One region of the Nocardia sp. NBC_00508 genome, then DNA from elsewhere that is predicted to be linked to it. Evidence: riboswitches for the same ligand, from Rfam matches in the RefSeq annotation. Region 1 holds a riboswitch; the other holds the start of a gene.

Region 1 (5,066 bases):
CCTGCGGGTCCAGGTGTCGATGGGCTTGTCGTCCAACGACCGGGTGTCCGGGCGGATCGTCGCCGCCGTGGTGCCCGCAGGCCCCGACGACAAGGGTCCGCAGCTGAAGGCGCCCGAGTCGCTCGCGGCGAAGGTTCGCGTGGAGCCGTATGCCCAGGACGGATACGCGGGCAGCCAGGTGTTCTTCGAGGATCTGTCGTTCGGCGAGGTGCAGCAGCTGGGGCAGCTGTCCGAGCAGACCCAGGGAATGTTCCAGCTGCACTTCCAGCGCACCGGCGACCTGGTCAGCCTGACCGGCCGGGTCGACCTGAAATCCGTTCCACCGCACGGCTCCGACGTGCAGTTCACCATCGCGTTCCCGGCCCGCGTCGCGAAGACCAACGGCAGCCGCGAGGGCGACAACATCGTCTCCTGGAAGCTGCCGCCCGGCGACGTCTCCACGCTGCGCGCCGAGGTCAGCTATGCCGACCCGAACACCCGCTCGTTCGCAGGCTGGGCCGGCATCGTCGGCGGCATTACCCTCGCGGTGGCCGCCGTCATCGCCGCACTGGCCTACCTGGACCGCAACCCCGCCCCGCCCGGCGCGCCGGAAGCCGGGTTCTCGCTGAGCCGCTGGTGGCGCTCGGCAACCCAGAATCGCTGAGCGGACCGTCGGTGCGCCGGGATACCGTGGCGCCCATGGTGAGTGCCGATAGGCCGAAAACGTTGCGCGCGAGCTCGATCCTGCCCACCTGTGCCACGACGCTGGCAGTGCTCGGCGCGGGTATCGCGCTATACAACCGGATCACCGTGCCGCGGCTGGGAAATACACCGACGACGGTGATCGAACCGGTCACCGTCTGCGTCCCGGCGCGCGACGAGGCCGACCGGCTACCCGATCTGATCGCCGATCTGCGTGCCCAGGTGGGAATTCCGCGCATGGCGGTGCGCATCCTCGACGATGGTTCCACCGACGACACCTCCGCCGCCGCGCGCGCGGCGATCGATGGCGATTCCCGATTCACCCTGCTGCGCACCGAGTCCGACCCGGCCCCCGGCTGGACCGGCAAGGCGGCGGCCTGCGCCCGGCTGGCCGAGGATGTGGCGACGCCGGTGTTGATCTTCCTGGACGCCGATGTGCGCGTGGCCCCCACGGCTCTCGCGGCGGCGGTGGGCGCCCTGCGCAGGAGCGAAGTCGCGCTGGTCTCGCCGTGGCCGCACCAGGTGGCCGGATCGGCCGTGGAGGAGGTGGTGCAGCCCCTGCTGTGCTGGTCGTGGGCCTCGACGCTGCCGATCGCCGCCGCCGACCGGAGCCTGCGCCCGTCCACGGCGGTGGCCTGCGGCCAATTCCTCGTGTTCGACAACGCCGGGTACCGCGCGGTGGGTGGCCACGCCGCGGTGGCCGGGAGCGTCACCGAGGACCTCGAGATCGCGCGCACGCTGCGCCGAGCCGGTCATGGCACGGCTTTGGTGGCGGCGGGGCCGCTGGCGCGAACCAGGATGTACCGCGGCGCAGGCGAACTCGACGCCGGCTACACCCGCTGGCTCTGGTCGGCCTATGACGGAACGGTGACGGGCGGAGCCGCGGTGGGAATGCTTGCCGCCCTTGCCTATTGGCTGCCGCCGACCGCCGCCGTGCTCGGCAGAGGTCCGATCCGGCGGACCGGCCTGGCCGGCTATCTCGCCTCCGTCGTCGGCCGACTGCTGGCCCGCTCGACCGAGACCGGTGGCCCGCTCCGGTACCCGGATGTTCTCGCCGCCCTCGCACATCCGCTGTCGGTGGGCGCGTACCTGCTGCTGTGGGCGCGTTCGCACCGTGCCCGCCGCCGGGGCACGGTGCGCTGGAAAGGTCGCCTTCTGGAATAACGTGGGTGGGCATCGTGCCCCTGCGCCCTCGGACGGTCAGGGGCGATGGCCCTGCGGCTGGACACTCACGGCACGGTGGCGATCCCGACTGTCGGCAGGAAGTGGCAGGACCTGGCACCGTTCTGGACCGTGCCGAACACCGCGGCGAGCACGGTGCCACGGCCGGTGTCCACCGGGACCGCGCGCACGCCGCCCATCGGAAGCGACGCGAAGAGGAAGTCCTGGATCGCCTGCTCGGCGGCGGGCCGCAGTTCCGGCGGAACGGCGGCGGGGATCATCCCGCGGGCGACCTCCGACAGCGGCCCCATCCCGGCCGTGCCGCTGCGTCCGGTGCTCAGGTTGACCCAGGCGACGTGCATGCCCGCGGTGTTCGGGCCGTCCGGCCCGAGCCCGTAGGGCACGAAGGTGAACATGGCCTGCCCCGATTTGACGGCGCTGAGGTCCAGGCCGGGAATCTGCACGGTGTTCTTCGGCCACGGGCCCGGAATGGAGCCCGCCACCGCGGGCGCCATGCCGAGGGTGGTGTTGTCGACGCACAACGCCGCCGCGGCTGGATACAGGAACGGCTCGATGCCGAGCGTGCGCAGCGCGTTGAGCGCTGAGTGGTAGACACCCAACAGATCACCGGGGGCGACGGTCTGCGTGGTGCGATCGGGGAATGCCGGAGCCGGGGTGTCCGGGGCCGCGAGCGCGGCACCCGGCCCCGCGAGTGCGAGGGCGACCGAACTGGTCGCGACAGCGGACAACAAGCTCAGACGACGCAACATGATCACGAAACCTCCTCATCGGCGGAACGATCGAGGGGCACAGTACTCCGGCAAACGCACTCAACAGCCGGGATTGCGGACAGCAATTTCGCAGCAGTCCAGTTTGCCCGAATCGAGCCGACGCGCTGGTCCGCCACCACAGGCAAGGCCGTATGCTGCATCGCGCCGCCGCTATTCGGCGCACGCGCCCCGCGCGTGATGAGGCGACGAGGTCCGCACCGCTGTCGACGCGGTAGCGCACGCCTGGCAACTACAAAGATCCGATGAATCCGGGCGCGACAAGGTCTACGCTCACGGTGATTACTTCTCTTGTTCCGCGATCCGCTTGCTGGGCATCATGATTCGGCTCGACCCTTACATCGGTTGACGGGGGGTCGGCACCAACCATCCAGAGCGACCGAGAGACCTGGCTCGTCGACGTCGCAGCAACCCCCCGGTCACCGGGTGCGGGTGCTTCCGCCGGGACCGATGGAGGAACCGAAGTGATCATCGAGGACCCGTCATGGAGTTCCCCCGCCCCCGGAACCACCGCGCCCGGCAGCGCATCCGCGCGAGGGGGTGGAACACCCACCGTGGCCAAGGCCCGCCACCCCTGGCGGTGGGTGGTCAGCGCCGTCGCGCTGATCCTGCTCGCCCAGTTCGTGCACGGGCTCGCCACCAATCCCGGCTGGGACTGGCCGACGTTCGCGCAGTACATCACGGCGAAATCGGTGCTGTCGGCCTTGCGGGTGACCTTGGAACTGACTCTGTGGGGCACCGCGCTGGGATTCCTGCTCGGCACCGCGCTCGCGGTCGCCCGGCTGTCGAACAATCCGGTGTTGCGGGTGATCTCGTGGGTCTACATCTGGGCGTTCCGCTCCATCCCACTGATCGTGCAGTTGCTGTTCTGGTTCAACATCGCCTACCTGTACCAGACGCTCTCGGTCGGCATCCCGTTCGGCCCGGCGTTGTTCACCTTCGAGGTAAACGGGGTGATCAGCGGTTTCACCGCCGCGGTGATCGGCCTGGCCCTGCACCAGGCGGCGTATTCGGCCGAGATCATCCGCGCGGGGTTCATCTCGGTCGACGCGGGCCAGCTGGAAGCGGCCGCCGCGCTGGGGATTCCGCGGCTGCGGCAGTTCCGCACCGTGGTGGTCCCGCAGGCGATGCGCTCGATCCTGCCGAATGCGACCAACGAGGTGATCAGCCTCTTCAAGGGGACCTCGATCGTGTCGGTGATGGCGATCGCCGAGCTGTTCTACCAGGTCCAGGTGATCTACGGGCGCAACGGACGGGTGGTGCCGCTGCTGATGGTCGCGACGGTCTGGTACATCGTGCTCACCACCGTGTTGTCGGTGGCGCAGTACTACATCGAGCGCCACTACGCCAAAGGCGCGCACCGCACCCCGCCACCGTCACCGCTCCAGCGCACGTGGCAGAAACTGCGGGAAGTCGCCGAGATCGGTTCCGCCGCACCGCGCGGAGCGACGCGATGACCGCCACGCCCGCCGTCGAGGTCCGCGGCGTTCGGAAAGCCTATGGGGCGCATCAGGTTCTGCGCGGCATCGATCTGACCATTCGCTCCGGCGAGGTGGTCGCGGTGATCGGTCCGTCCGGTTCCGGCAAGTCGACCCTGCTGCGCGTGGTGAACCACCTGGAATCGCTGGACGCGGGCACGGTGCACATCGACGGCGAGCTGATCGGGTATCGCCTTCGCCGTCACCGGTTGCACGCGCTTCCGGACCGGGAGGTGCGCAAGCAGCGGTCCCGGATCGGCTTCGTCTTCCAGCAGTTCAACCTGTTCCCGCACCTGACGGTGCTCGACAATGTCACGCTCGCACCGCTTTCCGCGCAGCGACGCGACCGCGGCGAGGTCGAGCGCGAAGCGAAGGACCTGCTCGAACGGGTCGGCATCGGACACCTGGCGGCGGCGTATCCGCGCAGACTGTCCGGCGGGCAGCAGCAGCGCGTGGCGATCGCCCGCGCGTTGGCGCTGCGACCCCGCGTGATCCTGTTCGACGAGCCGACCTCCGCGCTGGACCCGGAATTGGTCGGCGAGGTGCTGGACGTGATCCGCGACCTCGCGCACGGCGGCACCGCCCTCGTGATCGTCACCCACGAAATCGGTTTCGCTCGCGAGGTCGCCGACACCGTGGTGTTCCTCGATGACGGCGTCATCGTCGAGCAGGGCCCGCCCTCGGTCGTCCTCGACCGCCCCGAACACCCGCGCACCCGCGCTTTCCTATCCCGAGTCCGCTGATGAACAGGTATCCGATGAAGCTTTCCGCCCTGGTCGCCGCCGCCGCGACGGGAGTCGTGCTGCTGGCCACCGGCTGCACCGAACCCGAGGCGGACTCCGCCGCGCAGCCCGCGGGTTCGATCACCTTCGACCTCTCCCCCGCCCAGTCCGGTCGCGTCCGGGCCGCGAAGGTCGACGCCATCGCCGCGGAGGTGCCGCGGGCGATCCGCGACCGC
Region 2 (5,066 bases), 2.8 Mb from region 1:
CCCAGGTCGAAGAAGTCGGCGTCGAGATCGCCGACCTGCGCGCCGAGAATCGAATCCCACAGTCCGGCAACCCATTGCGCCGTGCCGGTCAGGTCGTTGTCGTCGTCCTCGGCGGCGTCCGGCAGCGGCCACGGCAGCGCGTCGCGATCCACCTTGCCGGAGGTGCGGGTCGGTAGCTCGTCGATCACCGCGAGCCTGGGCACCAGCGGAGCCGGAAGTTGTTCGGTGAGACTGGCTCGCGCCGCCTTGGCGTCGAAGTCCGGTCCCGGCCCAGTGAGGTAGCCGATCAGTAGCTTGTTGCCCGCCGCTGTGATTCGGATCGCGGCGGCGGCGCCGGTGACACCCGGGAGATGCTGGAGCGCGTTGTCGATCTCGCCGAGTTCGATGCGGCGGCCGCCCAGCTTGATCTGATCGTCGGCCCGGCCGAGGAAGACCAGTCCCGCGCTGTCGTTGCGAACCAGGTCGCCGCTGCGGTAGGCCCGGTCCCAGCCGACCGAGGGCAGCGGCGCGTACTTCTCGGTGTCCTTGGCCGGGTCGAGATAGCGCGCCAGGCCGACGCCGCCGATCACCAATTCGCCGGATTCGCCCTCCGCCACGGGATTTCCCGCCTGGTCCACCACGACGAGATCCCAGCCGTTGAGTGGAAGTCCGATGCGGATCGGCCACTGGCCGTTCAGCCGCGCGGCACAGGCGACAACCGTCGCCTCGGTGGGCCCGTAGGTGTTCCATACCTCGCGAGCCGAATCATCCGTTCCGGCAAGGCGTTCGGCGAGTTCGGGCGGGACGGCCTCGCCGCCGAAGATCAGCAGCCGCACCGCCTCCAGCGCCTCGACCGGCCAGGTCGCCGCCAGGGTTGGCACCGTCGAGACGATGCTGATCTCGCGCCGCACCAGCCAGGGGCCCAGGTCGGCGCCGGTGCGCACCAGGTCGCGGGGGGCGGGCACCAGGCAGGCGCCGTTACGCCAGGCCAGCCACATCTCCTCGCAGGAGGCGTCGAAGGCGACCGAGAGACCGGCGAGGACCCGGTCACCCGGACCGATCGGGGCGTCGCGGAGGAACAGGTCGGCTTCGGCGTCGACGAACGCGGCAGCGTTGCGGTGCGTGACGGCAACGCCTTTCGGGGTTCCGGTCGACCCGGAGGTGAAGATGATCCAAGCGTCGTCGCCGGGGGTGGGGAGCGCCGACCAGGTGTCGGCACCTTCATGCCGCTCCGCGGCGCGGATACCCGCGGCCGTGGTCTCGATGCCATCGGCGGTCACGATCGCGGTGACCTGGGCTTCGCCGAAGACGAGCTGGGCGCGCTCCGCAGGATCGTCGGCGTCGACCGGCACGTAGGCCGCGCCGCTGTAGAGGACCGCGAGAATGGTCACGTAGAGCCCGCGGGTCCCCGACGGCATACGCACGCCGACCCGGTCGCCGGGGCGCACGCCCGCCGTGGCGAGGCGGGCCATGGTCTTCTCTACCTCGACGACCAGTTCCAGGTAGGACAACACCACGTGGCCGTCATCGATGGCGGGCGCGTCGGGATGCGTGAGCGCTGTCGCGGTCAGGATGTCGACGAGTGTTCTCGGCTCGGGCGCGCGATCGCCCCGCAACAACGGGCGCACCGGCGCATGGACCTCTGTCCAGAGCATGGCGCTCGGTGCACCTCCCATCGACCTGCCTCACACTTCCCGTTGTTGTGTCATAGCTGGGTTACCAAAGGGCAAACGCCATGATGGCCAATCGTCCACGTTACCCGGGGTCGTCGTCATTTGTTGTTCACCCGACTGGATACCGGATCGCCTGGCGCTGTGGGCGTTGTTGCAGGTCGGGACGATTTTCGCGGTACGAACCCCGGCAGCCGCTGGTCGGCGGGGAGCGCGTAGAGTTTGCCGAAAGTTCGCTGATTTGCTGGATGTGATTCCGCTCGCTGTATCTGTTCTGCGTGTTCGCTCGGCTGCGCGTGCGGCTCGCGAGTTGTCATCGGGGTGCTTGTAAAGACTCGCGTGTGGTGGTTATGTCCCGATCGGTGTGTGTGGGCTCGGGTTGGGACGTGGTTGACAGCGCCGGGGCGCTTCTGCCAATCTCGGCTCAGGTCATGAGTGCCAGTGCTAAGCCCCGGCTTGCTGGTCGGCAACCCTCCTCCGCGGTGGGGTGCTCCGGGTGACGACCAGGCCGACGCCCGACCGGGCGCGGCAAGCGCGGACTCGACGAATCATGCGATCGCGGGTCCTCGAGCCGACGGGATTCTCGTGATGACTGCTGCTGTCGACAACGCCTGTGCCCCACTCGCCCGGGTCTCCGGTGACGAACTGCGGGTGCCGCTCGTGCAGGGCGGAACAGCGACCTACGCCAATTTCGACTATGCGGCGAGCGCGCCGGCGTTGGCGCAGGTCACCGACCGCGTGCAGCAGCTGCTGCCGTTCTACGCGAGTGTGCACCGCGGCGCGGGCTACGCCTCGCGGATCTCCACCGAGTGCTACGAGGCCGCCCGCGGGTCGGTGGCCAAGTTCCTCGACGCCGCCGACGATCAGGTGGTGGTGTTCACCCGCAACACCACCGACTCGCTGAACCTGCTCGCGTCCTGCGTGCCCGGCGACACGGTGGTGCTCGACATCGAGCACCACGCCAACTTCCTGCCCTGGACCAGGCAGGGCCGCCGCGTCGTGCAGGCGGCCGACACCGTCGAGGAGACCGTCGGCAGGCTGGTCGCCGAATTGTGCAGCAAGCCCGCCGCGTTGCTCGCGGTGACCGGCGCGTCGAACGTGACCGGCGAGGTGCTGCCACTGGAACGGCTGGCCACCATCGCGCACCAGTGCGGCGCCCGGATCCTGGTGGACGCGGCCCAGCTGGCGCCGCACCGTCGGATCAGCCTGCGGGACACCGGAATCGACTACCTGGCGTGCTCCGGGCACAAGCTGTACGCGCCGTTCGGCGCGGGTGTGCTCGTGGGCAAGCGCGATTGGCTCGATGCGGCACAGCCCTATCTGTCCGGTGGCGGTGCCGTTCGTGAGGTCACCACCACCGGGGCCGAGTGGGCAAACGCCCCGCAGCGGCACGAGGCCGGGTCGCCGAACGTGCTCGGCGCCGCCGCGCTGGCCGCCGCTTGTGACACGCTCTGTGCCATCAACGCCGAAACCCTTGCCGCCCACGAACACCGGCTCGCCGACCACCTCCGCCACGGCCTCGCCGTGATCCCCGGCGTGCGTCTGCTGCGTATCTGGTCCGACAGCACCGACTCGGTGGGTATCGTCGCCTTCGCGCTCGATGGATTCGCTCCCGGCCATGTCGCTGCCTATCTCTCCGCCGAACACGGCATCGGCGTGCGCGACGGCCGCTTCTGCGCCCACCCGCTGCTCGCCCGCCTCGGCCTGGACGGGGCCCTGCGCGCCAGCATCGGCCTCGGCACCACATCCGCCGACGTGGACCGCCTGATCGAGGCCGTGTCCACCCTCGTGCGCACCGGCCCCACCTGGGACTACGCCGCCACCAACGGCCTGTGGAACCCCACGCCCGAAACTCGCCCGTTCACCTCGACCGCCCCCACCGGCGCGGCTCCCTGCCTGATCGGCTAGCCCTAGCCGCAGTCCTTCGAAACAGCAGCTCCGCATCGTGGCCGGTATGGCATGGCGTAGCCGCGCATTCGTTCAGTCGCCCAGCGAGGTCGGGCGGTAATAGCGGCCGTTGTAGTAGAGGAGCGGGGCCGCGGCGGGCTTTTCGTCGGTGCTGTCGTGGACCCGGGTGACCAGGCCGACGACGAGGGTGTGGTCGCCGAGGGGGATGAGCTGGTGCACGGTTATGCGAAGCCAGATCGGGGTGCCGTGCAGGACAGGCTCGCCGGTGTCCAAGGTGGTCCACAAGGAGCGGTCGGTGAATCGCTCCTCGGCGGTTCGCGAGAACCGATGGGCCAGGTGCTGCTGGTGTTCGCCGAGGAAATGGATGACCGCGGATTCCGCGTCCAGCATGGCCGCCAGGCTGGAGGACGTGTGCGCGATGTTGAACGAGACCAGCGGCGGGTCCAGGGACAGCGACGCGAAAGAGGTGGCGGTGAAGCCGACCGGCCCTTGCGGCGAACTGAGCGTGACGACGGTGACGCCCGCGGGATAGTGGCGCATGGAGGCGCGATATTGCTCGGCGGTGATGCCGCTCAGATCATCGGGTATGGCGATTTCCGTCTCGGGCCGTGGTGCTTCGGTCACAGGACGAAACTACGCTCGGCGGCCGAGCCGGTGCGGAGCGCGTGGTGTCCAGGCTGCTCAGCGAGTCAATCCACGTCGATCGGAAGGCCGGCGGTGATCCGCAGCAGCTCCGGGAACGACGTGCGGAAAATAGTGTTCGGGTGCCCTCCCGCGGCCCAGAGCTCGCGATGCCGCGACAGCGCGTTGTCCACCCAGGTCGGCAGGTTGGTCGGATGGCCGACCGGTGCGATACCGCCGATCGGCTGGCCGGTCACTTCGCGCACCAACTTGGCGGGGGCGCGGGTCAGCGTTCCCTCCAGGCGCGCGCCGGTGTTCGCCAGGTCGACCTGATGCGCGCCGGAGACCAGCAGCAGCACCGGGTCGTCGTCGAGCAGGAACACCAGCGATTTCGTGATCGCGCCCACGTCGACGCCCAGTGCTTCGGCGGCGTCCGCGGCGGTGTGCGTCGGCTCCGGCTGGGCCATGATCAGGCCGTGGTGGCCTCGGGCGATGAGGGTGTCGGCGACCCGGCAGGCGACCGGTGGCAATGACGACCTGCGCATCCCACCAGGGTAGAGCGATTGCGGGCGGTACGCCGGGCGAGTCGCGCTGCTGTCTCAGTATTCCGGGTATCCCTCGCGCGGGCCGAGCATCGCGGAGATCCGCGCCCGGGTGATCCGAGCGAGCTGGGTCAGGTCGCGGGACGAGACCTGCTCGTGCACAAGCGCTTCGAAGGCGCGGTCGATATCCCGCTGGGAGAGGGCGAGCAGTTCGACATCCGCCTTGGTGAGCAGCGCCTCCTGGTCGGGATAGGGGCGAGCGGCGGTCAGCTTCGCTGCCCACGTGACGTTGCAGCAGCATTCGTACAGGGCGTGAATCGCGTGGCCACGCGACATTTCGTTGAAC

Evidence for each region. A riboswitch is a leader RNA that binds a small molecule or an ion and turns the genes downstream of it on or off. The one in region 1 is predicted to bind S-adenosylmethionine.
Region 2: it holds a riboswitch for S-adenosylmethionine, as region 1 does, so the genes downstream of both, OHA40_RS17825 (aminotransferase class V-fold PLP-dependent enzyme) here and OHA40_RS05595 (amino acid ABC transporter permease) in region 1, are expected to answer to the same signal.

Annotation. Positions count from the first base shown of each region.
Region 1 is NZ_CP107852.1:1,267,836-1,272,901, forward strand. It holds gene OHA40_RS05580 (LppM family (lipo)protein) at 1-643, shown strand, start outside; gene OHA40_RS05585 (glycosyltransferase) at 679-1,845, shown strand; gene OHA40_RS05590 (hypothetical protein) at 1,911-2,612, opposite strand; SAM riboswitch class I at 2,994-3,087, shown strand; gene OHA40_RS05595 (amino acid ABC transporter permease) at 3,185-4,087, shown strand; gene OHA40_RS05600 (amino acid ABC transporter ATP-binding protein) at 4,084-4,851, shown strand; gene OHA40_RS05605 (ABC transporter substrate-binding protein) at 4,866-5,066, shown strand, end outside.
Region 2 is NZ_CP107852.1:4,019,633-4,024,698, forward strand. It holds gene OHA40_RS17820 (Pls/PosA family non-ribosomal peptide synthetase) at 1-1,634, opposite strand, end outside; SAM riboswitch class IV at 2,077-2,190, shown strand; gene OHA40_RS17825 (aminotransferase class V-fold PLP-dependent enzyme) at 2,238-3,557, shown strand; gene OHA40_RS17830 (flavin reductase family protein) at 3,630-4,181, opposite strand; gene OHA40_RS17835 (YbaK/EbsC family protein) at 4,247-4,723, opposite strand; gene OHA40_RS17840 (2-oxo-4-hydroxy-4-carboxy-5-ureidoimidazoline decarboxylase) at 4,778-5,066, opposite strand, start outside.